Linked DNA regions of Dinghuibacter silviterrae. Each later gene encodes a partner of the first gene's protein in a complex. Links are inferred from orthologs where the notes say so. Each region holds a gene or a part of one and is shown in the gene's direction. Other genes may lie near its edges.

Region 1 (15,399 bases):
CAATAGTACATCGCGGTTCCATTCAACCATTCGGGGACGCTAAATTTCGATATGCCGGCGTTGAAGTAAAGAATAGACACTTGTATTCTGACCAGAGTAAGGATCAGACCTCCTATATAATTAGCATAGGGATAATTTTTTGTCGGTTCTGTCCAGTGATTGGGTCGCGGATCCATAATCGTTAGTGGAATGAAAAGGAAAGTAAGTATCTGAGTGATCTGATCCCCTCCATCCACAATTACCGCTGCGTTGAAAAGCGAATAAGAAACCCACCAATGCAAGATGCCGGTGACAACTGGATAATAACCTGAGATCACGATGATTAAAATGATAACAGCTATCATTTTGGCAATGACCAAATGATCAAAACCAACGAGATAAAAAAGGTTGATATGTTTGTAGAAATCCAGCTGCGCCGGATGGATAGATTTCGAGGTTACAAATATGTAGTCGACAGGATTGAATAGCAAGGTGAGCAATGTGCCAATCGCCAGCAGGCTTCTGGAAAGACCATATACACGCGTAAACGGTGAGGGCCGTTCTTTGTGCATGATAGTATTTACATACTTAAAAAGCGCAAGGGCCGGTTTTTCATCGATTAATCGAAGATAAGCTGGAATCGCCTTCATAGTCTATTAATGTTACCCTATAATTTCGTTGGCTGGTGGAATAGGTATTTCTCCAAGCCCATGGAATGGGTTTGTAAGCGGCTATTATGTAACGTCCAGGTGGAATCGACGTAATTCGCTTATCTGGTCTGCATTTAAATATTTTCTTGAAGGGCGTTGATGCCGTAAGCATCGAGACGTTTTCCCATGCAGAATCGGGGATTGAACCGGCCAGAAAAGATAAATCCATTCCAACTTTCCTGCTCTTCCTGGATAATCCGAAGAAGTTGCCGGGCGCCCCGTTAGTAGATGTATATCTGAAAACAGTGTCGCCTTTCACACTGTACAGGTCGGCCATTTCTTCTCTCGGACTTCGGGTGAAAAAAGACCAGCCTTCCGGCATAAACGCTTCAACAGCTGCGGAAATTCTAAAATCGGGCCGGTATGCCGAGGGCGGCATGGAACAGACCACTATAAAAAATACGACGACAATTAGAAACGCGGGTGGGAATAGGTATGCAAAATATCGGTAAATGAGAAATATTGTTTTTTTCATGCGCCGCTAATTGACTCGTATAGACATAGAGCCCCCACCTCCTCCACTAGTACTAATGTATTGCTGAATTTGAGAAACAAAGGTCTCTCTTTCGAAATCCATTTCAGCCGACGGGCGTTTTTTGGGCCACCACAGGGTTTTTGTAAAAACGGCTGCATAGACGTTTATCACTGCAAGAGCATTAGCTACAGCAGCGTAATTTACCGCTGCGGCGGCATCCCAGAGGGCTACCGCGACGACAGCTGCGAAGAATATGGCGGACGCTTTGTCTGGAATTATAATATAGTTACTTGAGTCATAAGCCTTGTTCCCGAAATCTCTTAGAAATGTGTCTATCCCTCCTGCGGAATTGAAATTGTAGGAGGAAATCGTCAGAAGGTTATATATACTGTCTCCCTTTGCAGTGTCCTTGATGTAGCTCGTATAAACAGCGGCCCCAAGGACAAGATTGGCACCGAGGTCGATTGCTGCCATAATGCTGTCCGCGTTGTTCCCCTGGATAGTTGCCCTGAGGTAATTAAAGTAATTGGGATTAATCGTGTTAATACCCGTGGTGATGCGGTTCATAAAGCTGGTGAGCGAATCATTCTGGGCGGAAGAGAAGCCGGACATGAAACTAAGCAGCGAACTATAATACGGAAGGCTTTGGGCAACCGTACCCTGCAGGAAGAATATGCCATTGAATAATTGGGTGCCCGTATAGGAGAAGCTTGTATCGACACAGGCGCCGGTAGTGGAATTGTTGATGTAACCCGAGGGACAATTGGGCACACACTTATTCAGTGTGTAATCCCAATGGTAACCACTTTGGCACTGGGTGACGGTTGGACTTAACTTACTTGATAATAGCTTGGCCAGATTGTCATCATTCGACTTTGAGCATCCCGCGATCAAAGCGAGCACAATTATGCCCAGAGGAGGTAAGCAGTAGTTCAGTTTCATTATTGAGTAGTGATTAAGTTATCAAGTGATTAAAGGTAAATAAATGTTATTATTAAAAAAATAAATCAATAAAAATCGTACGGAAGGCTTTTTAACTCATTTTTAGCCCAAACGTTCTCCGTTGAACTGGTTAAGAAAATAATGTATTATTGCCTCGAACGAAGCGAACAAAAAAAACGCAGCCTTTGGCCGCGGGAATCGTCTGGAGTGTTTTGGCGATGAGAGGGATTACCTCCGCCCGCTGGCGCGGGCTGCGGTGATCCCTGAAGTGGGGGGCTTCAACTCACCGTCGATCCGCAGGTTCGCTTCGCTCACCAGCGGTTTTTTGTCCTCCGTAGCCGGGACGAGCGAGCTCGTCCCATCTACTGCGAACAAAAAACCCGCGGCCGAAGGCCGCGGGATCGACTAAAAGTTGGCGGAGAGAGAGGGATTCGAACCCTCGGTACACTTTAAAGGCGTACGACGGTTTAGCAAACCGTTCCTTTCGGCCACTCAGGCATCTCTCCGAAAGTCCCCGGGGCGGGGCCGCGGGGTTGCAAAAATAGGATTTTAGACAATTCCTGCCAATTCCAAGCTCTTTTTCTTTAACTGTCTGACCTCCACGTCCTCGATGATGGGGTCGGGGGACAAAATCAGGGAAACATTGTTCTTTTTCCACCAGTTTCCGGCGCGGAGGAGGTGGAAGGGGAGGACGCCGACGAGGTATTTGCGCTCGGATTCGGCGTGCCATTCTTCGATCCAGTTGAAGTCGTCTTTGGGGATGTGTTTCCAGTCGTCGAAGCTGACGTAGGTTTTGACGTGGAAGTCGGTGGTGAGTTCGAGGGGCTGGTGGTGGTACAATTTCTTGTATTCGTAGCGGTATTCGTAGCGGAGGGCGGAAATGTCGCTGAGGACGGCGGAGGCGGTGGGGAAGCTGCCGGCGCCTTTTCCATAGAAAAACTGTTTGTCGGCGAAGCCGCTTTCGATGACGACGCCGTTGTATTCGTTCTTTACAAAAGACAAGGGGTCTTCGGGTTTGACGAATTGGGGGAGGACAAAGGCGGCGACCTTGCCGGAGAGGAGCTTTTTGGCTTGGGCGACGAGCTTGATCTGGACGTTTTTTTCGCGGGCGACGACGGCGTCACCGGCCTGGATGTGTTGGATACCGGTGAAGACGAGGTCGTCGGGGTGGACGATGCAGCCGTAGGCGTGGGTGAGGAGGAAGGACCATTTATTGACGGCGTCAAAGCCTTCGACGTCGAGGGTGGGGTTGCTTTCGGCAAAACCAAGCTGTTGGGCGAGGATGAGGGCTTGTTTGAAGTCGAGTTTGTCCTCGAACATCTTGGTAAGGATAAAATTAGTGGAGCCGTTGACGATCGCCTTTATGGAATGAAGGAGGTCGTTGTCGTAGTATTCTTCGAGGTTGCGGATGACGGGAATGGATGCGCATGCCGCGGATTCGTACAAGAAGGGATGGCCGGTTTGTTGCTGGAGGGCCAGGAGTTCCGGCAGGTGCTCGGCGATCATCTTCTTGGAGGCGCTGACGACGGCCTTGCCGTTGGTCAGGGCGGCGGAGACGATCTGGAAGGCCGCCTCGGAATCGTCGATCACCTCGACGACGACGTTGATCTCGGGATCGTTCAGGATCACGTCGCGATCGGTGGTGAACAACTCCAGGGGCGCGTTGCGCTTTTTCCCGGGGTTCTTTATGCAAACCTTTTTGAGGGTGGCTTTTAGGGACGGTGTTTGCTGGAGGACCCTGTAGAGACCTTCGCCTACGACACCAAAACCGAATAATCCGATGGTCAATTGCTTCTGTGCCATTGTATGTCTTGTTTATTGAGTTGCGGCGCCAACGGCGCCCCTTTATAGGTGGACGCGGAAAGCGCGTCCTGTAAATCGTTGATCAGGTCTTCTGTATCCTCCAGCCCCACGGACAGGCGGATGAGACCGTCGGCCACGCCGGCCAAGCGCCGCCGCTCCGCCGGAATGGAGGCATGGGTCATGGTGGCCGGATGGGCAATGAGGCTTTTCACCCCGCCAAGGCTCTCGGCCAGGTTGAAAAAGCGCGTCCGTGTGACGAAGGCGTGCGCCGCCTCGACGGAGTCGTCCGTAAGTACAAACGAGACAACACCCCCAAAGGTTTGCTGCTGGGCGGCGGCGATGGCGTGCCCGGGATGGGAGGGTAATCCAGGATAGTATACGTGTGCCACCAAAGGATGCTGAAGCAAAAATGCCGCAATAGCCTGCGCACTCCGGCTCTGGGCCTGTACCCGCAGCGGAAGCGTCTCAATCCCGCGGATCAGCAAAAAGCTATCGAAGGGCGAAAGCACCGCCCCGCAGGCATTTTGATAAAACCTTATCTGGTCGCCCAGTTCCTGGGTCCGGGTGACCACGACCCCGGCGATGACGTCGCTGTGGCCGCCTATGTATTTGGTGGCGCTGTGGACGACGATGTCAGCACCCAGCGAAAGAGGGAGCTGCCCGGCGGGTGATGCAAAAGTATTATCCACGCAAAGACACACCCCGAGCTGCTGGGCGAGGCGGGCGATGGCCGCGATGTCGCTGATCTTCAGGGTGGGGTTGGTGGGGGTTTCGAGCCAGATGAGCTTTGTCCGGGGGGTGATGGCGTTGAAGACCTGGGTGAGGTCGGTCGTGTCCACAAAGGTGACGTTGACGCCGAATTTTTTATACACCTTGTCGAACAGGCGGAAGGCGCCGCCGTAGATGTCGTCTACGGCGATGACTTCGTCCCCGCTTTGGAGCAGCCGGAGGACGGCGTCGATCGCGGCCAGGCCGCTGGAAAAGGCGAGCCCTACTTTGCCGCCTTCGAGTTCGGCCACAATGTTTTCGAGGGCCTGGCGGGTGGGGTTGCCGGTCCGGGAGTAGTCGTACCCCTTGTTGACACCCGGCGCTTCCTGTACAAAAGTAGAGGTCTGGTAAATGGGTACCGAGATGGCCCCGGTGAGTTCGTCCACGGGGATGCTTTGTAATAATTTGGTCGTCGCTTTCATGTTAATGAATTTTGACACCACTCGTCAAGATCGGCCCTAGGGGCAAAAAAAAAGCTCATCCAGTCAGATGAGCTTAACTATATGGGGGTAAACCGATATTATTTTTGCCTTCACTGACTTATCTGTCCCGATTTTTCCATCGGGATGGAGTTGGCACCTTACTTCCCCGCGCGGAGCGCAGGTAGCAGGTTGTCAAGGCTTCAAAGGGCCATTTCCCTCAGCCTTTCTTGATAAGAGATGTGTTAAAAGAACTGCGTACAAAGTTATAACCGTTCCGGCGAGACCGCCAAATTTTTTTAACACCGGTCGAGCGCCTGCCTGATATCCGCCAGCAAATCGGCCGGATCCTCCAACCCCACGGAGATGCGGATCAGCCCCGGCGTAATCCCCACCGCCAGCCGCTCCGCTTCGGAGAGCTTCGCGTGCGTCGTAGACGCCGGATGGGACGCAATCGTCCGGGAATCCCCAAGGTTGGCCGTGAGGGACAGGAGCTCCAACGCATCAAGGAAGCGCCGTCCGCTGTCGAGCCCGCCTTTGAGCTCGAAGCAGAAGATCCCCCCGCCGTTGGTCATTTGCTTGGTGGCAATGGCGTACTGCGGATGGGACGGGAGGAAGGGGTATTTCATCCACGACAGCCGGGGATGCCCTTCGAGGGTACCCGCGAGCGTAAGCGCGCTGGAAGCGTGCCGGTCCATGCGGACCTGGAGGGTTTCCAGGCTTTTGCTGAGGACCCAGGCGTTGAACGGAGACAAGGCAGGCCCCGTGGTCCGGCAAAACAAGTATATGTCGTGGATGAGCTGTTCCTTTCCGACGACCACGCCGCCCAGGACGCGGCCCTGGCCGTCCATCCATTTGGTGGCGGAGTGGATGACGAGGTCGGCGCCGTAGTCGATGGGTCTTTGGGCGATAGGTGTGGCAAAACAGTTGTCCACCACCAGGAGGATACCTGCCTGGCGGGCCAGGTTGCTCACCCATTCGAGGTCGATGAGGTCGAGCCCAGGGTTGGTCGGGGTCTCGATAAAGAGCATCTTGGTGTTGGGTTGGATCAGCGACGCCCAGGTATCGGGCTGGTTTACGTCCGCGTAAGTGTAGCTGATGCCCCAGCGGGAAAGGTATTTTGTAATCAGGGAGTGGGTGGATCCAAAGATGGAACTGCATGACAGGAGGTGATCCCCGGTCTTCAGGAACGACAAAAAGGTGCCAAAGATGGCGGCCATGCCGGAGGCGGTGGCGAAACCGGCCTCGGCGCCTTCGAGGGCGCAGACGCGGTCGGTGAATTCCTGTACGTTCGGGTTGCTGAACCGGCTGTAGATATTGGCTTCTGTCTCGTCCGCAAAGGCGGCCCGCATGTCCTCCGCGCTGTCGTAGGTAAAGCTGGAGGTCAGGAATAACGGGGATGAATGTTCCATCTCCCCGGTCTGGGCGATCCGGGTGCGTATGGCTTTTGTGATAGGTTTCATACTGTCTGATTTACGGCAACGGTCCAGGTGAGGTGTGTGCCGGATTTGCGCAGGGTTTCGGCTACGGAGCAATATTTGGCCATGGATAATTCGACCGCCCTTTCGGCCTTTCCGGGTTCGATGTCGCCCTTGAGGTGAAAGCGGATGTTCACGTTTTCCCATAGCGAGGGCTCCTTGCCGGCTTCCCGTTGACCATCGATCTGTATGGTGAAATCGTCGATTTGCTGGCGCTGTTTTTTCAGGATGCTGACAATGTCAATGCCACTACATCCGCCCAGACCCATCAGCAAGAGTTGCATGGGGCGGGCACCGTGCTCGGTCCCGCCGGAAGCGGTCCCTGCATCCAAACGGACGGTGTTGCCGTTCGCGTCTTGAGCCTCGAAGCCGAAGTTGTCGTCTATCCGTTTCAATTCGATCAGCATACTTCTGGTAATATTTTTTACAAAGTTAACGGCGAATCGTTTTTACTTTGCACCTATTTTAGACCCGCATGCCGTCTTTAGTACAATATTACCGTCACAAACGCCCGTTCGCGCTGGAAGGAGGGATGATCCTGAACGAAATGACCATCGCGTACCATACGTTTGGCCGCCTGAATGAGGACGGGGACAATGTCGTCTGGGTTTGTCACGCGCTTACGGCCAACAGCAATGCCGAAGAATGGTGGACCGGTCTGATCGGCCCGGGTAAGGTGATCGATACCGAAAAGTATTTCGTGGTCTGTGACAATATCCTGGGGTCCTGTTATGGAACCGAGGCTGCCTTGTTCGACGGAGACGAGCCTACCCTGGTGACCATCCGGGATATGGTGGGCGTGCATCGTCTCCTGAGGGAACACCTCGGGATCGGGCAGATACGGCTCCTGATGGGGGGCAGCATGGGCGGTTACCAGGTCCTGGAATGGGCCATCCAGGAACCGGATGTCGTCCGCGAGCTGTTCCTGATCGGGACGGCGGCGTCGGAAAGTGCCTGGGGTATAGCCATCCATTCAGCCCAGCGTCTGGCGATCGAGGCGGATCCCACCTGGAAGGAAGGCGGGGAAAAAGGCCTGATGGCCGCCCGGGGCATCGGCATGCTCACCTACCGGACCTATCAGCAATTTGTGTCCGCCCAAACGGGTCCGCAGGAGGTCCTCCAGGGCTTCCGGGCGGAATCGTATATCCGTTACCAGGCCGAAAAGCTGGCCCGGAGGTTCGACGCCCGCAACTACTGGCTCCTGACCCGGAGCATGGACAGCCACCACATCGCCCGAGGGCGGGGTATGAGCATAGAGGCTGCGCTCCAAGGGATTAAGCAACGGACCCTGGTCATCGGGATCGACAGCGACCTCCTTTGTCCCTTCGTGGAACAAAAATTTCTGGCCCAGCACCTGCCCCACGCCCGGCTGATCGGGATCGACTCGATCTACGGACATGACGGTTTTCTGACAGAATCGGCCAAAATCGGTGGATATTTAAGGGAGTGGCTTGAGGGGTCTTAAGTACCTTTGCAAGCTATGCAAGACGCCCAGGAATTTATCGACGTTTTTGGAGCCCGGGTGCATAACCTGCGGAACATAGACATACACATTCCCAAAAATAAAATGGTGGTCATCACGGGGATCAGCGGGAGCGGCAAGTCTTCCCTGGCCTTTGATACCATCTATGCCGAGGGGCAGCGCCGGTATATGGAGACCTTTGGCGCTTATGCCCGTCAATTCATCGGGGAAATGGAACGGCCGGACGTGGACAAGATCACCGGTTTGTCCCCCGTCATCTCCATCGAGCAGAAAACGACCAACAAAAATCCCCGTTCCACGGTGGGCACAATCACGGAAGTGTACGACTTCCTGCGGTTATTGTACGCCCGTATCGGAGAAGCGTACAGCTATAATACGGGGAAAAAAATGGTGAAGTTTAGCGAGGAGGAAATCGTCGCGAACATCTACCAAAAATTCAAAGGCAAAAAAATCACCCTCCTGGCGCCCCTGGTCCGGGGCCGTAAGGGCCACTACCGCGAGCTTTTCGAGGACGTCCGCAAAAAAGGCTACCTCAAGGTGCGCGTCGACGGGGACATCCTGGACCTCGCGCCAAAGATGCAGGTGGACCGGTACAAAATCCACGACATCGAGGTCGTGGTCGACCGGCTCCCGGTGACGGATGACATGAAGGTGCGCTTGAGCCAAAGCGTGCAAAAGACCCTCCAGACCGGGAAGGACCTGTTGTTCCTGCTGGTCGGCGACGGCGGCAAGGCCCTGCAGTACTCCAAACAACTGATGTGCGAGGACACCGGTATTTCGTACGAGGAACCCTCCCCCAATTCTTTTTCCTTCAATTCTCCGTACGGTGCGTGTCCCGTGTGTAAAGGGCTGGGCACCATCTACCAGGTTGACCTGGACGCCATCATACCCGACCGGGAAGTCTCCATCAAAGACGGCGGCATCGCGCCCCTCGGCGGGGAGCGCGCGTCTTATGTCTATAAACAGGTGGAAGGCATCCTGCGCAAATACCGTGTAAAGCCCGAAACCCCGATCAAAGACGTGCCCGTTAAGGCACTCAACGTCATCCTGTACGGCAACGAAGCCGGGGAAGGCACGACGGAAGTGGGTTTCGACGAGGAGACCGCCGCCGAAAACCCCGACGCCTATGAAGGCGTCGTCAACATGGTCAAACGCTGGTTTTCCGGGGCCATGAGCGAGGGTGTGCGGGAATGGGCCGAGAAATTCATGGAGCTCAAAACCTGCGACACCTGCGAGGGCGCCCGTCTGAAAAAAGAAAGCCTTTGGTTCCGGGTGGCGAACGAAAACATTTCAGAGCTGAGCTCGTGGAACCTGGATACGCTCTGGACGTGGTTTTCCACTGTGGAGAAACACCTCTCGGCGAAACAAAACACCATCGCCAAAGACATCCTCAAGGAAATCCGCGAACGGCTCCAGTTCCTCCTGGATGTGGGCCTGACCTACCTGACGCTCGACCGGCCCACCCGGACCCTGAGCGGGGGTGAGTCCCAACGCATCCGGCTGGCCACCCAGATCGGGTCGCAGCTCCAGGGCATCACCTATATCCTCGACGAGCCCTCCATCGGTCTCCACCAACGGGACAACCACCGGCTCATCGACGCACTACGGAACCTGCGCGACATCGGCAACAGCGTCCTCGTCGTGGAACACGACAAAGACATCATGATGGCCGCCGACTACCTCGTGGACGTAGGTCCCAAGGCCGGTCTTCACGGCGGCCGGATCGTGGCGCAGGGCGACCCGAAGGACCTGTTGAAGCTCGACACCCTCACCTCCAGCTACCTCAACGGGCACCGCCGGATCGAGGTTCCCACCACCCGCCGCGAAGGTTCGGGCAAGTTCCTCGAACTCATCGGCGCCTCCGGGAACAACCTGCAAAAGGTCAGTGCACGTTTTCCCCTCGGTACGTTTATCTGTGTCACGGGGGTTAGTGGTAGTGGGAAAAGTACCTTGATCAACGAAACCCTTTACCCGATCCTCAGTCAGTACTGTTACGGATCCAAGGCCGCACCGCTCGAATACAAAAGCGTCAAGGGCCTCGAACACATCGACAAGGTCATCGAGATCGACCAAAGCCCCATCGGCCGCACCCCCCGGAGCAACCCCGCCACCTACTGCGGTTTCTTCACGGAAATACGGCAGCTTTTTGCCGCCATCCCCGAAGCCAAAATCCGCGGCTACAACGCCGGCCGTTTCTCCTTCAACGTCAAGGGCGGCCGCTGCGACGTCTGCGAAGGCGGCGGCATGCGCGTCATCGAAATGAACTTCCTCCCCGACGTCTATGTCCCTTGCGAAAAATGCAACGGCCGCCGCTACAACCGCGAGACCCTCGAAATCCGTTACAAGGGGAAGTCCATCAGCGACGTCCTCGACATGAGCGTGGACGAGGCCGTCGAGTTCTTCGCCAGCGTCCCCTATCTCTACCGGAAAATCAAGGTCCTCCAGGACGTCGGCCTCGGCTATATCACCCTTGGCCAGTCCGCCGTTACCCTTAGCGGCGGCGAGGCCCAGCGTGTCAAGCTCGCCACCGAGCTCTCCAAACGCGACACCGGAAAGACTTTCTATATCCTCGACGAGCCCACCACGGGTCTTCACTTTGAAGACATCCGCCACCTCATCGAGGTCCTCGACAAACTCGTCGAACGCGGCAACACCATCCTCGTCATCGAACACAACCTCGACGTCGTCAAGGTCGCCGACCACATCATCGACCTCGGCCCCGAGGGCGGTGTCGGCGGCGGCCGCATCCTCTGCACCGGCACCCCCGAGGAAATCCTTTCCTGCACGGAGAGCCACACGGCGCGCTTCCTCAAAGCCGAGCTGCCCGCCGGGGTGGTGCCCATGAAGCGGCCGCCCTCAAAGGCGGCACCCACGGGGCTCCCTCCCACGAAGGCGGAACGCGAAGCCGCGCTCGCTGCTGCGAAGGCCGAGGCCAAAGCCGCGAAGGCCGCCGCCGCTCAGGACGCCGCGCCCCGGAAGACAGCCGCAAAAACGCCCCCCGCGGCAAAGTCCGCGCGCAAGAAAAAGTAAACGGTGCGAGACGCCTCAGCCCCCCCATGGCGAAGTTTGACCCTACACAGGTGTCCCTTTTTCTCGCCTTAAATTCGCGTCAAGTTATAGCTTGACAATGGTGTGAAAAAGCAAGCCATAGCTTGACGCGAATTTAAGGCGAGAAAAAAGGAGGACAGGGGGCATCCCCTACGAGGTCGGGGCGCCGACCGGCGGTGCCGGTCGTCTACGATCCGAGCCCGCGGCCCTTCCAAAAGGGGGGGATTACAAAGGGGGACCATAGGTCCCCCTTTGTCGCAACGCAAAAAAAGAAGGGAGAGTAGACACCCCCCCTTGGCTATGCTTGGATATATGGCTAAAACAAATTTGATTCAAATTATTAACAAATTCCGTGCCGTCATCTACCAGCGAACCGGGCAACGGACCTGGTTGCTGGCGCGGCCAAACCACGTGTCGTCGTTCCCGAACTTGATGATGAGCCGGACGACGAAACTGAAGTAGGCGTCATCGTGGGTGGGGTCGCCGCGGTTGGAAAAATCGGTGTACGGAAGACCGCTTTTGTTGGACATGGCGGCGGCGATTTTCGCCTGTGCAGCCGGCATGTGTTGGTAAAACAAGGCCGGGTTGACGAAGTTGGTGCTGACGTCATCGATATAGTCCGTATGAAGGATCCGGTCCAGGACTTCCCCGCTGACCGCGACTTTATCCGACACGTCGAAACGGGCGCCGATCCCCAGGGGGATGTTCGTCGACCAAAGCTTGTAGTTGGGGGGATAGCCCGGACCCCAGCCTTCTCCTTCGGTGTGGAGGGGTTGGAGGTCGACCCAGGTGGTCTGACCTGTAGTAGGGTCCTTATAGGTGCCCTGGGGATTGAAATGGAAAAAGCCGAAACCCGCAACGGCGTAAGGGCGGATCCGCGGCTGGTAGTCAAAGGGAAGCGTAAAAAAGTCGGTAGGATATATTTCGAGGCAAATCGTTCCCTCTTCAATCGACGTCCGGAAGTCCAGGTTGCGCGTCCGGCGCCAATCGGCATCAAAATCGTGACCATTGGTATAGCGGTCGGCGCCGTACAGACGGCCATAGTTGAGGTTGGCGCGAATACCCAGCCAGGAAGCGGGATAGATGGCCCCGGAAATACCCGCGAAGTAACGCGTGGTCGGCAGGTTGAGGTCCTTTATAAAGCGTTTGCCGTCTCCGAGGTTACCCCCCAGTTCACCCAAAAAGAAAGACGGGCCTATTTCAAAGCCGAGGTCTGTCTCCATATCCTTGAAGGAGAGTGCCAATTGAGCATGTGTGCCGGAAGATAGCAATAAACCGATGAGGAGCAGGGTAAGCGCGGGGAATCGCCAGCTAAAAAGAGGGGTACTCTTTTTCATAGATACGGACATATTAGGTTTTACACGATTGGATTTACCGTGTAATATTAAATATAAATAATCGAAAAACCTAACGTTTGACCATCTCTACATGGGCTATGTCGTCTTCCATGTACACGCCGCCCGTTTGGACGAAGCCAAAGGAACCGTAGAAATCGACGAGGTATTGCTGGGCGCCAATCCTGACAGGCTGCTGACCATAGAGGGCATAAAGATGCGTAAGTGATTGATCGATAAGGGTCCTGCCCATGCCTTTGCCCCGGACGGAAGGGGCCGTAACCACGCGGCCGATGGACGGTTCGGCAAATTTCAGCCCGGGCGGCACGATCCGGGCGTAGGCGCCCAAAATCGCCGGACCGGCGGGAATAAAGCCTCCGATGCCGTCGGGAACGTCCATGCCCCCGGTCCAACCCATGAGGTGGTAACACCCGTCGTCCGCGCCGTCCATGTCCAGGAACACACAATTTTGCTCCACCACAAACACCTCGCTGCGCAGGCGAAGCAGGGCGTAGAGTTCGGAGGGGGTAAGGTCGTTAAAGGCTTTGAGCATCCACTGATCCATGGCTAGTAATTGTATTTGTCCTTCCAAAGTTGTTTGAGGTAACGCCTCAGCTCGTCTTCCCGGGCGTTGTGACCGGGTTCGTAGAACTTCGTCCCGGCAAGGGCTTCGGGCAGGTATTCCTGGTTGCTGAAATGGTTGTCGTAGGCATGGGAATATTGGTAGTCCTTTCCATACCCTAGGTTTTTCATGAGGCGGGTGGGTGCGTTGCGGATGTGTAGAGGCACCGGCTGGTCGCCGTATTTCTTCACCGCGGCCATGGCCGCCCCGATCGCTTCCACGGCTGCGTTGCTTTTGGGAGAGCAGGCGAGGTAGGTGACGCACTGCGATAGGATAATGTTCGCCTCGGGGTAGCCGATCTTATGGACCGCGTCAAAGGTGGCGTTGGCCATGACGAGGGCCGTAGGGTTGGCGTTACCGATGTCTTCGCTGGCCAGGATGACCATCCGGCGGGCGATAAAGGTGACGTCTTCGCCGCCCTCGATCATCCGTGCCAGCCAGTACAACGCGGCATTGGGATCGCTCCCGCGCATCGACTTTATAAATGCAGAGATGATGTCGTAGTGTTGGTCCCCGCTTTTATCGTAGAGGGCCACCTTTTGCTGGGCCACGGACATGACAAAGTCATTGGTCACTTTGCCGCCGGGTGGCTTTGCCTGGGCCACGAGCTCCAGCAAGTTGAGCAGCTTGCGCGCATCCCCGCCCGACAGTTGTAGCAAGGCGGCCGTTTCCGCGAGCGCCAAACCCGAAGCCTTCATCGCCGGGTCGGTCTCCAACGCCTTATGGAGCAGCTTTTCGAGATCCGCATCGGACAACGGTTTGAGGATATACACCTGGCTGCGGCTCAGCAAGGCCCCATTGACCTCGAAACTGGGGTTTTCGGTGGTGGCCCCGATCAGCGTGACGATGCCCTTTTCCACAGCCCCCAGCAGGGCGTCTTGCTGGCCCTTGTTAAAACGGTGTATTTCGTCTATAAAAAGAATGGACCCCGGATGGTCTTTGGCTTCTTCGATCACCGCCCGGACTTCTTTCACCCCGCTGGAAATGGCGCTAAGGGTATGGAAAGGAACATTCAAAGTGTGGGCGATGATCCCTGCGATCGTTGTTTTGCCGACCCCCGGCGGTCCCCAAAGGATCAGCGAGGGGATCTTGCCCTGTTCGATCGCGGTGCGCAGGATGCTGCCTTTGCCTGCGAGGTGTTCTTGTCCGATCAGGTCATCCAGCCGTGTGGGCCGCATTCGTTCTGCCAGTGGAATGGTGGGCGCCATGATGGTGTAAATATACGGCAGCCTTCCCGAAGGCCGCTGCCTTATCGGCGGCGGCGAGATAATGCCCGACATCCGCGAGGGTGACCGGGCCGGGCCAGTCGTCCAGCTCCACCACCACCAGGTAGCCTTCAGCCCCGCCGGCAGAGTCCAGGGCATTCACCAGTTTTTGCTGATCGCTGAAGACGCGTTGTCCGTTGTCGTCCCAGCGTTCGTGGGTGCAAAGACAGCCCAGGGAAGGGGTTTGCGGATACCAGACGCTGCCCTTGAAATAATTGGGGTCGATCGTCGTACCGTGCGCAATGACTGCCCGCCTGCCGATCCGGCCTGCATAAAAGGCGCCCTGCATCGCAAAATCCTCCCGCCAGGTCGGCGGAAGGAGCGCCTTGTACGCGTCCAGGTACCAGGTCGTGTCAGTCAGACCCGGGTCATGGAAAAAGTGTGCCGGCGTGACCTCGTAGGGCATGCGCATCTGGATGTTGAGCGTGGGGCCCAGGAATTCGTTGTGGGAAAAACCAAAGCCGTCCATGAGAAATATCCCCTGGGGCGTATTGCCGTCGTGCGTGTAGTAGGGCAGGTTGGTGATGGACCGCGCCAGCTGTGGGACCGCAAAGTAGGTGCTGTCCGGGTTCCGGACGAAAAGGCCGTCTGCACCCCGGATGACCGCCAGACCCGGGTAGTCGCGGTTGCTTCGCTGGAAGCTGTAGACGACGGTTTTGCCCGGTTGAAACGAAGGCCCCAGCAGGTCGTCCAGGGGTGGAGTAAGGGAGGGGACACCTTCGTGGTTCAGCCGCCGCCGGAAGAGTTCCAGGCTAACGTCCGCACTCGAATCCAGCAGTTTCGCCAGGCGTTGCCGGATCAGCGTCCGGGCTTCCGCGTCCCCATGCTCCAGGAGCAGGTATTCGGCGCACAGGATAAAGACGCGGTTGTCCAGGGTGCGCTGGAGCAAGGCCTTGACCTGCGGACGGAACGAATGGGGATAGTTCGTATACAACAATTGCAGATAAGCCTCCAAAAAATCCCCCGACCGTTCGTCCACGTGATCCCAGACCTGTGCGATCCGTTGTTGTACGAACGGCGTTTTATAATGAAGCAGCTCCAAACCGTAAAAAGGATCCGCCCAGTCGTCCTCC
Region 2 (15,791 bases), 1.1 Mb from region 1 along the record:
GAGACGCGGCCGGTGCGGATGCGCTGCTGGCGACCATGGACCAGCTCCTGGCTGCCGAGGACTACGCGGGGCTTAAACAACTCATCCAGGACGCCAAGATCGTCGATGCCGTGAGCGGAACGGCCAACTGGACCGACGTACGCCAGTTCAACCTGATGTTTTCCACCCAACTGGGGAGCGTAGCCGAAGACGCGAGCGAGATTTACCTCCGGCCCGAAACCGCCCAGGGGATCTTTGTCAATTTTCTGAACGTCCAGAAAACCGCGCGTATGAAGGTGCCTTTTGGCATCGCCCAGGTCGGGAAGGCCTTCCGGAACGAAATCGTCGCCCGTCAGTTCACCTTCCGGATGCGCGAGTTTGAGCAGATGGAGATGCAGTTCTTCGTCCGCCCGGGTTCGGAGATGGAATGGTACAACTACTGGAAACAGGAGCGGATGAACTGGCACCTGGCGCTGGGTTTCTCGCCGGACCGGTACCGCTTCCACGACCACGTAAAGCTCGCCCACTACGCCAACGCGGCGGTGGACATCGAGTTCGACTTCCCCTTCGGGTTCAAGGAAGTGGAGGGGATTCACTCCCGGACCGACTATGACCTTTCCCAGCACCAGAAATACAGTGGCAAAAAGCTCCAGTACTTTGACACCGAAATTAACCAGAACTACGTGCCGTATGTGATCGAGACCTCCATCGGGCTCGACCGGACGGTCCTGTATGTGCTTTGTGAATCGTATGCGGAAGAGGATATCCCGAAGGAAGACGGCTCCAAGGACAGCCGGGTCGTCCTGAGAATTCCCCCGCGGATTGCCCCGATCAAGCTGGCGGTCCTCCCGCTGACTAAGAAAGACGGCCTGCCGGAGATCGCCCGGGACCTGATGAAGGAGTGCCGGGAGGATTTTTATTGTTTCTACGAGGAAAAAGACAACATCGGAAAACGCTACCGCCGGATGGACGCGATCGGGACGCCTTTTTGCGCCACAATTGATCATCAAACTAAAGAGGATCAGGCAGTTACGATCAGAGAACGGGATTCGATGACCCAGCAGCGGGTCCCCCTTTCGGAAGTCCGGGAGTGGGTAAAATTACGTACGCGCTAAAATGTAGCTTGTCTGAAAGTAGCTACAGGCGGGGTTCAGACGTAAAAGTACTATTGTCGTGAACCTGAATTAGGGTTATATTTGGTTTTTAAACCTATGTGCCGTATGGACCTTTTTACATCTGTCCCTTTGAGCTTAACTGCGCCCATTCCTTTTTCGATCCTGGGCCTTTTTGGCCTTCTTATTCTCGGTTTTTCCGCGGGTTATATGCTGCGCGCCTTGCATCGGAACAAAAGCAAGAAGCAAATGCTAAAACTGGAGGATGAAATGCTGAGGAATCATGCGAAAATCCTTTCGCTGGAAAAGATCATTTCCGACCTGAAACGGGAAAACAACCAGCTCAAGAATATTTACGCCCGCCGCTCGAAGGAGTCGCAGTCGCAACTGCACTAGAAGGGGCCGGCCGGATTAACCGTAGAGCTCCTGGTGGATACTCTTGCGGTCGATACCCAGGGCCGTTATCCGGTTTTTGGCTTCGTCGATCATCTGCTTCCATCCGCACAGAAAGAAAAAGGCGTCCTTTCGCTCCATACAGATGGATTCATAGACCTGGTGGACGTATCCGTGATGGTGTCCTTCGCGTTGCTCCCTGGACAGGGTGGGATAGTAATAAAAGCCTTCCATGACGGCCGACAGCGCCCGCATTTCCTCGTAGTACAACAGGTCTTCAAAGGTCCGTGTACCAAAGACCAGGTGGATGTCCCGGTGGGGCAGGTCGTGGAGCCGTAGGTAGTTCACCATGCTCCGGAAGGGTGCGATCCCGGTGCCGGTACAGACCAGGAAAAGGTCTTTTTCAAGGGGTTCGGGCAAGGTAAATACGCCTTGAGGCCCCCTTACAATGAGCTCCGAGCCTTCCGTGACGTGGTTGAACAGGTAGGTCGTCCCCAGCCCGCCTTCCAGCAACACGATCACCAACTCAAACACGTTGGTGCCGTCCGGCCAGGAGGCAATGCTGTAGCTGCGCCAGCGCTTGTTTTTCTGTTCATGAATCGGCAGATCCAGGGTTACAAATTGCCCCGGTTTGAAATCAAAACGGTCCAGCTCCGGAATCTGTATCCAGAAGCGCCTGGTATTGGGGGTTTCCTGCGTGATACGGATAACCGTACCCTTCCGCCAAGGCTCCATAAGCAATCATTTATCCAAGGAAGATAATTATAATTTCCGGGTTCGCCGGGGACGGTGTAGGGCAACAAAAAAACGAAGCCGGGGGGACTTCGTTTTCAAAGAAAATGGCAAGCAATCGTTCTGTTAAGGACCAAATCTAGTGATATTTTTTTGTTAAATCCAAGTTTATTTTGAAAAAATCAGCTAAATGGTTTAAGGCGGCCCCCCTCCCGGGGGTCGCTTTGAGGGCGCTTCTGCATCGCCGCAACCCATTTCGATGTAACTTTGCGTCCGCGTAGAATGAATCTGCAATGGCTTTTAGACCGGTATTCGAGCGATAACCGCCTTTCTCCCCTGGTGGAAGGGCTTCGTGCGCCCCGTCCGCAGCGTTTTTTCGTGGGGCCGCTCCATGGCAGCGCCGCCGAATTTATTTGCGCCGGTTTGTTCCGGCATCCGGCGATGCAGGAGTGGAACCACCTCGTCGTCCTGAGTGATGCGGAAGCGGCCGCCTATTTTCACAACACGGTGGAAAACCTGACGGGCGCGCTGGACATTCTTTATTTCCCCTCCTCCTTTAAAAACCGGAAGAATTACCGGCTGCTCAACAGCAGCCACGTGATGCTGCGCACCGAGGCATTGATGAAGTGCAGCGCCCCCACCTTGCACAAAAAGGTCCTGGTGACCTACCCGGAGGCTTTGTTCGAGAAGGTGATCGTCGCCCGGGAACTGTCCGGGAACGTCATCTCGGTGAAGGTGGGTGACACGCTGGCGGTGGATGCCTTGATGGAACGATTGGTGGGGTATGGATTCGAAAGGACGGACTTTGTATACGAACCGGGACAGTTTGCGATGCGGGGCGGTATCCTCGATATCTACTCTTTTGGTAACGAAAAACCCTACCGTGTGGAATTGTTCGGGAGCGAGGTCGATTCCATACGCCTGTTCGATCCGGAGACCCAGCTGAGTGAGCGGAAACTGCTCCAGGTCAATATTATCCCCAACATCGAAACGAACTTCGACCAGGGAGAAAAAGTAAGCTTGCTGGACTTCCTGCCCGACAATACGGTGGTCTGGTTGCAGGATTATGACGTCATCCGGGAAAAGCTCCTGGTCCAGGAGGAGGACCTCGGACTTTTTTTTGAAAGGGAAAAGTCAGCGCCGTTTAAGCCAAGGGAAGACAGCGAAGAAACCCTAAAGGAAAAAGTCAGCCCGGAAGAGTTTGTCCACGCGGCTGAGTTACATGAGCAACTGGAACGCCGGCACCTGATCGAATTCGGGTACAAACCGCACTGGGGCGGGATGGACATCGACTGGCCGACTTTGGAGCAGCCTGCCTTTAACCGGAAGTTCGACCTGCTCATCGCAGACCTTCAACGGTGGGAAAAAAAGGGTTTCGGGCTCTTCCTGTTTGCGGAAAACCCCCGCCAACTGGAGCGGTTGCACAGCATCTTCACCGACCTCAAGGCCGAGCTGACCTTTACGCCCCTGGCGACGGCGATCCACGAGGGCTTTATAGACGAGGCAAGCAAAGTCGTTTGCTATACGGACCACCAGATCTTCCAGCGGTACCACAAGTACCGCGTCAAACAGGCCTACAATAAAAGCAAGGCCCTTACACTCCGGACGCTTCGGGAGCTGCAGCCGGGGGACTATGTGACCCATATCGACCACGGTGTGGGCACCTATAGCGGTCTTCAGAAGATAGAATCCAACGGCCGTCTCCAGGAGGCGGTACGGATCCTGTACAAGGACGGGGATATTCTGTATGTGAACATCAACTCCCTGCACAAGATCAGTAAGTATACCGGTAAGGAAGGGACGGTTCCCAAAATCAACAAGATCGGCAGCGAAGCCTGGCAGAAGCTCAAGGAGAAGACCAAGACAAAGGTCAAGGAAATCGCCTTCGACCTGATCAAGCTGTATGCGCAGCGTAAAGCCCAGGCGGGTTTTGCGCATGGCCAGGACAACTATCTGCAGACGGAGCTGGAGGCCTCGTTTATCTACGAGGACACGCCGGATCAAAGCAAGGCCACGGCGGATGTTAAGAAGGACATGGAATCCCCGGCGCCCATGGACCGGCTGGTGTGCGGGGACGTGGGTTTTGGCAAGACGGAAATCGCCATCCGGGCCGCCTTTAAAACGGTCGTGGAGGGCAAACAGGCGGTGGTCCTTGTGCCGACAACCATCCTGGCTTTTCAACACTACAAGACGTTTAGCGAACGGATGAAGGATTTTCCCGTCACCGTGGACTATATCAACCGGTTCAAATCTGCAAAGGAGAAAAAGGAGACACTGACGCGTTTGCAGGCGGGTAAGATCGACATCATGGTCGGCACGCACGCCCTCTTAGGCAAGGAAGTGAAGTTCAAGGACCTTGGGTTGATGGTCATCGATGAGGAACAAAAGTTCGGGGTGGGTGCAAAGGAAAAGCTCAAGACCCTCAAGACCAACGTGGACTGCCTGACGCTTACGGCCACGCCCATCCCCAGGACCCTCCAGTTCAGCCTGATGGGCGCCCGCGACCTGAGCATCATCAATACGCCCCCGCCCAACCGTCAACCCATCCAGACGGAGGTCCAAGTGTTCAACCAGGACTTTATCCGGGACGCCATTTATTTCGAGACGGAACGTGGGGGACAGGTGTTCTTTATCCACAACCGCATCCAGGGTCTCCCGGAAATCGTGGCGCTTACCCAGGCGCTTTGCCCCGACCTCAGCATCGGGATGGCGCATGGACAGATGGAAGGACACGAGCTGGAAGAACGCATCATGGACTTTATCGACCGGAAGTATGACGTCCTGGTCTGCACCAACATCGTCGAAAGCGGGGTGGACATTCCCAACGTCAATACGATCATCGTCAACAACGCCCACCAGTTTGGTTTGAGCGACCTTCACCAGCTCCGTGGCCGGGTGGGCCGTAGCAATAAAAAGGCATTCTGTTATCTCCTGGCGCCTCCCTTGAGCTCGCTCCCGGCGGACTCCCGCAAGCGGTTACAGACCCTGGAACAACACAGCGAACTGGGAAGCGGTTTCCAGATCGCCATGCGGGACCTGGACATCCGGGGCGCGGGAAACATGCTGGGGGGAGAACAAAGCGGCTTTATGGCCGAGATCGGTTTCGAAATGTACCAGAAGATCCTGGACGAGGCCATCCGGGAGCTCAAACGGACGGAGTTCAAGGAGCTGTTCCGGCAGGAGATCCAGCAGCAGGACGATTTTGTCCAGGATTGTACGATTGATACGGACCTGGAGATCCTTATCCCGGACGAATACGTCGAAAGCATCACCGAGCGTCTTTCCCTGTATACCCGGCTGGACAACTGCGAATCGGAGGCAGAGCTGCGGACGTTCCACCAGGAGCTTGAAGACCGGTTCGGTCCTTTGCCACCGCAGACCGAGGACCTGTTCACGACCGTGCGTTGCCGGCGGCTGGCCATCGACCTGGGCATGGAAAAGCTCGTCCTGAAGGACGGCGCGCTTCGCTGTTATTTCATCGGGAATCCGGATTCCCCGTATTTCGAGTCGGAGGTTTTCCAGCGCATTTTGCAGTTTATCCAGACGCGGACGAATAAGGCACGGCTAAGACAGGTCGGGAAGAACTTTTTCCTGGTGATTGCGGACGTGGGCAGCATGGAGCGGGTGCACCAGGCATTGAGTGCGATGCACCAGTTCTCGCAGGAGGCAGCCGCGTAGGGTGCCTTTCGGCTTGCGCCGCGTAAGTCGTATTTTTAACTATGCAACAAGGACCCATAGGCGTTTTTGATTCCGGTTACGGCGGTTTGACCGTGTTGAAGGAATTTGTCCGGGAACTCCCGGCCTACGACTACCTGTACTTAGGCGACAATGCAAGGGCGCCTTATGGAGGCCGGTCCTTCGAGACGGTGTATCACTATACCCTGGAATGCGTGCGTCATCTTTTCGACCTGGGCTGCCCCCTGGTCATCCTCGCCTGTAACACGGCGTCAGCCAAGGCCCTGCGTACCATCCAGCAAAACGACCTGCCCCGGATGAGCCCGGATAACCGCGTGCTGGGGGTGATCCGCCCCACCACCGAGATCGTCGGCCAGCATACCATAACCCGGGAGGTCGGGGTATTGGGGACCGTGGGTACCGTGACCTCGGAATCCTATCCCATCGAGATCAACAAGTTTTATCCCGACGTCAAGGTCTATCAACAGGCGTGTCCGCTCTGGGTACCCCTGGTGGAAAACGGGGAGGCCGACGGCGAGGGCGCCGATTATTTTGTAAAGAAATACCTGGACCAGCTGATGGCCCAGTCCCCCCATATCGATACGCTGGTCCTGGGCTGCACGCACTATCCCCTGCTGGTGGACAAGATCCGCGCCCACGTCCCCGAACACATGCGCATCCTCTCCCAGGGAGAGATCGTCGCCCGCAGCCTCGCAGACTACCTATCCCGCCATCCCTCCATGGAAGCCCGCCTTTCCCGCGGCGGTTCCCTGACCTTCTATACCACTGAGACCCCCGCCTCCTTCGAGCGCCTCGCAGGCATATTTTTCGACCAGGCGGTAAAAGCGAATCACCTTGATGTGGGGGTTTAGCGACCGGGTAGCGGAACCACAGGAAGGCTCTCGTTCCCGCCTGAGCTGACGGATTGAATACCGAAGAAAAAGTTGTCTTTGGATAGGGGCAGCGTGACGTCCGTCAAGGTCGTCCAGATCTTGCGTTGCCATACAGGCGACGTTGTCTCGCGGACCAGGATGTAGTATCCGATGGGCTTGCCTTCCAACGGGGCGGACCAGGTCAGGTGGGTGACGTTGGTCAGGTCGCGGGTGAGGACGCGGGGACTTTGGGGAAGGCCGGGCGCCTTGGCGAGGTTGGCAAGCGTGGAAAGGTTGAGGGCGGTGTTTTTTCGGAGGTACTCGTAGTCGATGTATTCGGGGAGGTCGCCGTATTGGATGCCGTTCTCGACACGGACGTCCTGGTGCTGGCGGGTAAAGTTCTCGTTCATTTCGGTGACGCGGACGGCGGCATACCCGTTCTCGACATAGGGAGAATGATCCCCGCCCCGGAGAAAGCGGTCGTTCCGGTAGATCAGGACGACCTGCATGTTGTCGACGTAGCGTTCCCCCACTTCCTTGAAGTAACGGGCAAGCTGGCGGGCCTTGCCGTCGTTTTCCAAACCCAGTTGCCGGATCATTTTGGCTTGCTTGTCCAGGTCGTAAAAGGGGAGCCCCTCGCTAAAGACCCGGACGTGGGTATTGTCGATAATGTTTGTTTCGCTGCTGTTGTTGGACCCGATGATGTCGTTGTTTAGGACGCCTTCTATGTTCCATTGCCGGGTTTTGGCTTTCTTGGCCATATAGGTGGAGCCCAGCAGCCCTTGCTCTTCCCCGCTGACGGTGACAAAAATGAGGGTGGCGCCAAAAGTGTGGCGGCTCATGATCCGCGCGCACTCGATGACCGCCGCGCTGCCGCTGCCATCGTCGTTGGCACCAGGGGCATCGCCGTTACCGTCCATGACGTTTGTCCTTCTGCTATCCAGGTGGCCGCTGATGACAAAGATCCGGTGGTCACCGGTGTCCGTGCCTTTGAGCACGGCGACGGCGTTCCCAAGGTTGATGGGACTCGCGACGCGTTGTCCATCGGCGGCGTAGGTGGTCGTGTCAAGGTACGCGGTCATCCGTCCTCCGGAAGCCGAGGCGAAGCGCTGGAAGGTGGCGAGCACCCAATTCCGGGCGGCGCCGATCCCCTTTTTCGGATCGGTCACGGAGCTGACAGTACTGCGGGTGCCGAAGTCCACAAGACGAGTGATGTAGGATTTCAGGGAGTCGGGGTTGACTTCTTTGACCATGGAGGCGATGTCCGGGTCTTTTGCGACGGTGGTTTGGGCTCCAGCCCGAAGGGTCAGGGCCAGCAAAGCGGCAGCAGCCAGTTTCTTCATAGCCGAATATAAAAATTCCTGTTTAAACACTGTTCGAAGACCTACCAACATAAAGGCTAACTTATTAGTTAGCCTAATTGTATCCAAAAGTTTTATTTTCTTTTGGTTGTACCAAAATTGACGACATGAGAAATCTTCTAACGATGACCTGCATGGTCATCCTTGCCTCGTGCGTGGCGGCCATCTGCACGGGGCAAACCATCAGCCTCAAAGGCCGGGTCCTCGACGAAAATGGGGTTCCCATCGAAAATGCCACCGTTTATGTAAAGCAAAAGAAAGCAGGAGGAGGGGCGACCATCACCTTAGCCGACGGGTCTTTTACCCTGCGCGTCAATGAGGGCGTCCTCCTGATGGTCACCTCGGTAGGGTATAATGACCAGCAGCTCCCGGCGGTCCAGGGCATGACGGTAAAAATGCACGCCGATCTTCGAAACCTCAGCGACGTCGTGGTGACGGGGGTCGGGGTGGCAACCAGCAAGAAAAAGGTGCCCATTGATGTGGCGACCGTCAGCTCCAAGGATTTTGCAAAAAGCGCCACCACGTCGATCGACCAGGCCCTGGACGGGCAGATTGCCGGGGCCCAGGTTCAGCAGACCAGCGGGCAGCCGGGCGCGGGTTTTAACATCGTCCTGAGGGGTGTCAACACCCTGAGCACTTCCGCCGCCGCGCTCTATATCGTGGACGGGACAGTTGTCCAGGACATCAGCAACCTGGATCCCAGCGTCGTCGACCACGTGGAAGTCGTCAAGGGACCCGCGGGGGGCATGCTATATGGGGCGAAAGGTGGCCAGGGTGTCATCCAGATCTTTACCAAAAAAGGGGCCGCCGGCAGAAAGATGACCATCAACCTCAGCACAAAGGTCAGCATCGACAACATTCTGAAGGGCAAAAGACCCATCCTCGCGGCCTACCATCACTATGTAACGGATGGCAGCGGAAATATCCTGAATGCCGCCGGAACGATCATCAGCCACGACGCCACGGGCACCTGGACCGATCCCGCCGTGCCGGACCCCACGGCCTTCCCCGCGACGGTCAACAACAAGACGTTCAACATACCGACGTATGACCATTTCAAACAGGCTTTTCGCCAGGCGCTTACCTACAACCACACCATCAATGTGGCGGGCGGCGGCAACAGTTCGGACTACGCCTTCTCCGCCTCCAACCTGGACCAGCAGGATGTTTTCAGTAACAAGTTCGAGCGGACGAACCTGACCCTGAACTTGGGGTTGAATCCTTTTAAAGGCTTTACTTTCCGCTCGATTTCCCAGGGTATCATCGGGTACCAGAACCTGCTAAACGGAAACCGTTTTGCGATCGTCAACGCCTATCCCTGGATAGACCTTAACTGGCGGGATTCCACGGGTCACCGGGCTATCAAAACCTCCACCGCCTCCAACCAGAACAATTCACTGTCGGAACAGGAATGGCACCAGCAGTATACAAAATCGCTGGACATCGTGCAAAATTTCCAGGCAAACTTCAAACTGCCGCGATACCTGGAGCTGGATGCCAAATATGGGATCGACTACCGGTCGTCAGATGCGACCAACTACTACCTCAACCAGACGTCCGACCTCCAGACGGCACTGCACTGGGGACCGAGCCGGCAGGGCAGCCTGACCAATACGACGACGACCACGACCTGGCAGGATGCTTTGTTTACGGTCTTTCTCCGAACGGACTTTCAAAACGATTTCCACTTAAGCCTGCCGATACGGACGACTTCCCAGTTCAGCTATGAATGGTTTAACTCATACGAGCGGCAGTATTACGCGGAAGGCATTCAGCTTCCCGCCTATCCACCGATCAACATAAACGTGGCTGCACAGAAAACGGACGGGGATTTTTATACCGCTTTTACCCAGTTCGGTTTTCTTTTCAACCAGACCATAGATTACGGAAACCTCTTTGGCATATCCGGCGGGCTCCGGTCCGACTATGCCTCCACCTTCGGACGAGGTGGAAACGCCCAAACCTTCGACAGGGGGACCGTGTATTTCCGCCCATCCGAATGGATGAAGGGGCAGCACCTTGTAAACGACTGGAAGTTGCGGGCCGCTTATGGAAAGGCAGGCACCCAGCCCCAATCGACCGGAAACTATGACCGCCAGACGACCTTGGGTGTGACGACGCTGGGTACGGGGGTGGCCTTGTCCACCCAGACCGTGGCGCGTAACCCCGACCTGGTCGTGCAACTGACCTCCGAAACGGAGATCGGGACAGACATCACCTTCAATGGACTAAAGGGAGACTGGTTGCCCAGGGTCACCTTTAGCGGCACCTGGTGGCATCGCCTGAACGAGGACCTGGAACAGACCGCCAACGTCGCCCCATCCACCGGTTTTTCCGGTTTGTTGAGCAACCTTTCCACGATCGAAAGCCACGGGTTGGACATGTCACTGGACGTCCAGGTCTTGTCGTCGGGGAAGTTTTCCTGGACCTCCGCCGTACGTTGGGGCTTTAGCCACGCCGTCGTCACGAAGATCTCGGGCGGGCAGGATATCATCAACGGCGAATTCTCGGTCAAGCAGGGCAAGGCGCTGGGGCTGTTTTACGGACAGACGCCTGTGCACAGCCTGACGCAACTGATGGCGGACGGCAAGACGCCGTACGTACCCACGGCCTCCGCAAGCAATTACGAACTGGACAACGGGACCGTCATCAACAAAACGACCTATGCCGCATTAATGACGGCCGCCAACGACCAGTCCGTGATCGGGAAGTCCTATCCGGACTTCACCTCCGCCTGGATCAATACCTTCACCTTGTTTAGGGACCTGACCTTCTCGTTCCAATTCGACTGGGTACACGGGAACAATATCTATAACCTGACGCGGCAGTGGCTGTATTCGCCGGCCGGTGGTTCGGGTGGTTCGGGCGGCGTGTCCAAGGACTTCGACCAGTCTGTCACCATCAACGGCAAGCCGGGCGCTTATGTCAATTACTATCAAAGCCTGTATAACCTGGTCAATCCGTCCTCCTGGTTTGTCGAGAACGGCTCCTATATCCGTCTGAGGGACCTTTCCCTGAGCTATGATTTCTCGCCGTTGATGAAGGTACCCTGGGTCAAGCGCCTGAGTGCGACCATCTCGGGCCGCAACCTGCTCACCTTTACCAAGTTTCACGGAATGGACCCCGAAAACACAACGGCCGTGAACAGCCAGGGTGTGGCGATCGGCGGGGTGGGCGCGATCAATGGTGTCGACTATTTCGGGATTCCCAATTTGAGGTCCTACCAGTTTGGATTGAATGTCGGATTCTAAAAAAATTTCTATGAAAAAGTATATCTCGTTATACATCGGTTTATTGATGCTGGGATGGGCTTGTCAGAAGTCCACCCTCAACCTGATCGATCCCAACAACCCCACACCTTCATCCCTGCAGACGGAAGCAGGTATCGAATCCTTTGCCATGGGCGTTGTCGAGAAATGGATCGCTGCCGTTCCGGGTGAAGGAAACACCAATATTTACCAGATCGTTCTCTCCATGCACAGCAATATGGGGGACGAAGACTTTTCGCCCTGGGCCAACTGGGGTTTGCGGTACCCGGCCAATGTCAATACCATCACCCTTCCATCGCCCTATAACACGGTGATCAAGAACCCATCCGGGTTTACCCAGCAGGGGATCATGGAAGCGGAAAACAGCCGGCAGGCCGGGGAAGGCAATGCGTTCCAGTACGAATGGGCGGTTTGCTATTACATGAATGCGCAGTGTAACCTTCTTCTCCTGGCGGCGAACGACCCGGCACTCCGGCTTTCCGGGGACACGGCCACCAAAAAGGGAATCCTCCGGGCGTGGGCGTATTGGTGGAAGGGTTTCTGCTATTCGAGGATCGGCTCCATGTACCTGGCCGGGATCATCAACGACAATCCCGCCAACGGGGAGACGAACAACAATTTTATCAGCCACGACAGCATCGTCGCGGAAGGCAACGCCAATTTCGACAAGGCCAAGGCCATCTTAAGTACCCTGAATGAAAACGCGGACTATGACTACGTGTTCGAAAACATCATCCCCAGTTTTAACCTCAATACACAGATTGTCACGCCGGCGATGTGGATCCGGCAGATCTATACTTTTGAAGCCCGGAACTACCTGGTGAACCGCAAGGTCGCTACCATGACCGCCGGCGACTGGGCCACGGTGCTTAGCCTGGCGGGTTCCGGGATGGTCCAGGGAGACTACTCTTTTATGTTCGGGATGAACGCGGGAGGTGTCAACGACCTGTCGAACAATTTTTATCATCCCTTTGCCTTCCATTCGTACGGAAGTGGTTTTGCCTGGGTGAGCGAGCGCCTGATCCAGGACTATCAGCCGGGCGACAAACGGTTTTCGAAGAATTTCGAATCGTATCCGGGCGGACCCGTGGTCAATGTGCGCAACCGGGGTATCCAGTTTGGGACGCGTTGGAACGTCATCGATATTGAAAACGGGGGGAGCTATGCCACGGACAACAGTATTGGTTCGATCAGCATCGGTGGGACATGGGAGGAAAACAGCCTGATGATCGCCGAGGCTAAAATCCGGACGGGCAGTGACATCAACGGGGGGCTTGTGCTGATCGACCAGATCCGGGACGCCCAGAACTCCGGTCTGGCGCACATAGAAAACACGGGTCTTACCCAGGCAGCCGCCCTGGCGCAGTTCCGGAGCGAAAGACGGGTGAGTCTCTACCTGAGAGGCCTGGCCTGGTATGATGCACGGCGATGGGGTGTAACGACCGCCGCGGCGAGCGGGGGAGGGCGGACGAACGCCAATGTCCTGGTCCCGGGGAACCTCGTGGGCGGGACCGCGGCGGTGATCCTGCCGTGTACGATCGACTACGACTATATGGACTACTGGGACGTGCCGCAAAACGAACTCGATTTTAATGCGGCGGGACCGGGGTCGGCACCCATTCACAATTAATTCGACCAGGACAGTATGAACGAATGATAAGGGTCTGCGTAGGCATAGGCGATCGCAACGCCCGTGGCTACGCAGATCTGTTGTATAATAGAAAGACCCAGGCCGACATGGTCGCTGTCGTTGGACTCTTTATAAAAACGCCGGAAAAGGCGTTCCCGGTCCAGGCGAACGGACGCACCGGTATTGGAAACCTCCAGGCGTCCTTGTGCAAGGACAAGGGATAAAGAGCCGCCGGGCCGGTTGTGGCGGGTGGCATTGCTGAGGAGGTTGTCAAACAGGATGTCGATCAGCTCGGGGCTGGCATGGATAGAGGTGGGTGCGATGGAGGCGTTTACGGTCAGGCCGCTGTTGTCCCAAAGTTCCTGGAACTGTATGAGCTTTTCGCGGAGCTTTTCGTCGAGGGCGATGTCTTCCTTCCGGTTGTATTGATTGTTTTCAATCTTCGTGATCAACAGGAGGGACTTGTTGAGCCTGGAAATCTTTTTGACCGCTCCATACGCGCTTCTCAGGCTTTCTCCCTGCCGGTCGGACAGGGCTTCGTCCTGGATGACGAGGTCCAGTTTGGAGCGGATGATGGCCAGCGGGGTTTGGATTTCGTGGGAAGCGTTTTCGGTGAATTCCTTGAGGGCCTTGTAGTCATCGGCAGCCTTACCCGTGGCTTCCCTCAGCTTTTTGTTCATCGTCGAAAACTCTTCGATGGGCGTTTCGGGGAAAACGGGCGGGTTACGCTCTCCCAACTGGAATCTGCCCAGGATTTCCAGGCTTTTATAAAACGGGGCCCACAACCGGCGCAGGACCATGCGGTTGATGACGGAAAAGGTGAGAATGATGACCAGTATCACGGGAACGGCGATCCCCATGAGGGCATACGCTACGTGGTGCGGGCCTTCCAGGGGTTTTATGAGGGTGACCTGGTACCAGCTTTGCCGGACCCGGATGGGGAAAAAGTACTTTCTGAACCGGTGGTCTTTACCCAAGGTAGAATCGAAGAAATGGGTGGCCTCAAAACGCTCCGGCCCGGGTATGCTGTCGCCCGTCGGGGTATAGTATACGCTCAGGTCGTCCAGTACCTGCTGGCTGGGCAGTTCCTGGTGCTGGTTGACGTACGTCTGCATCCGGTTGCGGATCCGGATGAAGTTGTGGTCCAGTTGCACGACCAGCACCTGGAAGATCAGGAAATACATGGCCACGCAGGTCACCAGGAAGAGGGCGAGGGTCACCAGGGCATTGATACGGTTATACCGGGTAAACAGTTTCACTCTGCGACGGATTTGCCGGGATTGAATTTATACCCCATTCCATAGACGGCCTTGATATAGTCCGGACACCCGCCCTGAAGGAGTTTCCGGCGCAGGTTCTTGATATGGGTATACAGAAAATCGTAGTTGTCGGTCATGTCGGCCTGGTCCCCCCAGAGGTGCTCGGCAATGGCTTCCTTGGTCAGGACCTTGTTCCTGTTGCCGGTGAAATAAAGCAACAGTTCGTACTCCTTCCGGGTGAGGTCGATGTGCCCATTGTCGCCCCGGACGGTCCTTTCTTCGAGGTCGATCGTGAGTCCGTCCAGCTTTAACACATTGTGTCCACCAAAGGTCTTGCGGCGGATAATCGCCGACACCCGGGCGCCCAATTCCGAGAGGTGGAAGGGTTTGGTGAGGTAGTCGTCGGCTCCCCTGTTGAGGCCCTCGATTTTGTCATCCAGGGAATTCCTTGCGGAGACGATGAGTACCCCATCCGTTTTGCCGGCGGCCTTTAGTTCCCGCAGAAGGGTCAGCCCGTTTCCATGGGGAAGGGCGATGTCAAGGATGATACAATTGTAGTCGTGGAGCTGGATTTTTTCCCGGGCACTGGGAAAGTCGTAGGCCATCTCGCAGGAATAATGATAATCATTGAGATAGGAGGCGATACTCTCCGAAAGGGCCTTTTCGTCTTCTATGATCAAGAGTTTCATCGGGGATCAAAATTAAGGCTGCCCGCGCTTTTGGGAGGTTAAATTTTGGCGGGCCGCGGGTGGCGGCCTGCGCTACCGCGCCAGGAGCACGGTACCCCGCTCCCCCAGGGGTTTCCCGGTCAGGTCAATGCCCAGGACTTCCCACACGTATGTGCCCGAAGGAACCGGCCGGCCGCCGGCCGTGCCGTCCCAGGCGGCCTGCAGATCGGTACTATGGTATACCTCGTTACCCCAGCGGTTGAAAACACGGAAATAGACGAGCGTTTTGATCCCGGGGGCGACGAGCCGAAGAACGTCATTGACGCCGTCGCCGTTGGGGGTAAAAGCACTCGGTACGTAGATCGCCGGGCCCTTGTAGACCTTGATAAAAACCGACGCCTGGGAGGCGCAACCGGCGTTTGAATAGGCCGTGACCGTGTACCGCGTGTCCGTGGTGAGGACGGCGATGGGGTTGGCGATCGACGGGTCGCTAAGACCCGTGGGGGGCGACCAGGTATAGGTGGTGCCTCCGGTCGCCTGTAGCTGGATAGGATAACCAAGGGCATCCGAGGTGTCGTTGCCGGCAAAGGCATGCGAGGCTTGTATGCTGACCTGTTGGGTCACTGTGTCCGAAAGACAACCATAAGGGCTCATGGCCCAAAGACTGGCGTTAAAGACCGCCTCCTGATCATAGACCTGGGTTACCGTTTGTCCGGAATCGGGGCGCTGACCCAGCAACCAGTACCACTGTTGGACCGGTATACCCGTCGTATTGGTCCCCGTCAGCACGAGGGGCGTCCCGGTACAAACGGAATCCGGCGCAAAGGTCACCTGGGGGGTG

What was found.
Region 2: the proteins of uvrA (region 1) and mfd are in contact, whole or in part, in a crystal structure (PDB 4DFC), measured with the Escherichia coli proteins. The link is inferred for Dinghuibacter silviterrae from one-to-one orthologs.

What each region holds. Positions count from the first base shown.
Region 1 is NZ_SODV01000001.1:1,559,890-1,575,288, forward strand. What follows is about bases 7,748-11,287. They hold uvrA (excinuclease ABC subunit UvrA), read left to right. Parts: upstream 7,748-8,054; coding sequence 8,055-11,087; downstream 11,088-11,287. Other genes in these bases: EDB95_RS06990 (homoserine O-acetyltransferase family protein), read left to right, coding at 7,748-8,039. Outside these bases: EDB95_RS06950 (sporulation-delaying protein SdpB family protein), read right to left, coding at 1-629; EDB95_RS27985 (SdpA family antimicrobial peptide system protein), read right to left, coding at 592-1,164; EDB95_RS06960 (hypothetical protein), read right to left, coding at 1,171-2,106; EDB95_RS27230 (hypothetical protein), read right to left, coding at 2,335-2,481; EDB95_RS06970 (homoserine dehydrogenase), read right to left, coding at 2,656-3,909; EDB95_RS06975 (trans-sulfuration enzyme family protein), read right to left, coding at 3,891-5,099; EDB95_RS06980 (trans-sulfuration enzyme family protein), read right to left, coding at 5,396-6,559; EDB95_RS06985 (OsmC family protein), read right to left, coding at 6,556-6,981; more of EDB95_RS06990, read left to right, coding at 7,050-7,747; EDB95_RS07005 (hypothetical protein), read right to left, coding at 11,468-12,442; EDB95_RS07010 (GNAT family N-acetyltransferase), read right to left, coding at 12,513-13,004; EDB95_RS07015 (replication-associated recombination protein A), read right to left, coding at 13,007-14,269; EDB95_RS07020 (hypothetical protein), read right to left, coding at 14,217-15,399. UniProt on the Escherichia coli protein: The UvrABC repair system catalyzes the recognition and processing of DNA lesions. UvrA is an ATPase and a DNA-binding protein. A damage recognition complex composed of 2 UvrA and 2 UvrB subunits scans DNA for abnormalities.
Region 2 is NZ_SODV01000001.1:485,749-501,539, reverse strand. The notes cover bases 2,163-6,094. They hold mfd (transcription-repair coupling factor), read left to right. Parts: upstream 2,163-2,498; coding sequence 2,499-5,894; downstream 5,895-6,094. Other genes in these bases: murI (glutamate racemase), read left to right, coding at 5,936-6,094; EDB95_RS02160 (ferredoxin--NADP reductase), read right to left, coding at 2,163-2,219. In the rest of the region: EDB95_RS02170 (glycine--tRNA ligase), read left to right, coding at 1-1,094; EDB95_RS02165 (hypothetical protein), read left to right, coding at 1,200-1,487; more of EDB95_RS02160, read right to left, coding at 1,503-2,162; more of murI, read left to right, coding at 6,095-6,763; EDB95_RS02145 (M20/M25/M40 family metallo-hydrolase), read right to left, coding at 6,760-8,106; EDB95_RS02140 (SusC/RagA family TonB-linked outer membrane protein), read left to right, coding at 8,232-11,375; EDB95_RS02135 (RagB/SusD family nutrient uptake outer membrane protein), read left to right, coding at 11,386-13,023; EDB95_RS02130 (sensor histidine kinase), read right to left, coding at 13,020-14,282; EDB95_RS02125 (response regulator transcription factor), read right to left, coding at 14,279-14,971; EDB95_RS02120 (lectin-like domain-containing protein), read right to left, coding at 15,044-15,791. UniProt on the Escherichia coli protein: Couples transcription and DNA repair by recognizing RNA polymerase (RNAP) stalled at DNA lesions. Mediates ATP-dependent release of RNAP and its truncated transcript from the DNA, and recruitment of nucleotide excision repair machinery to the damaged site.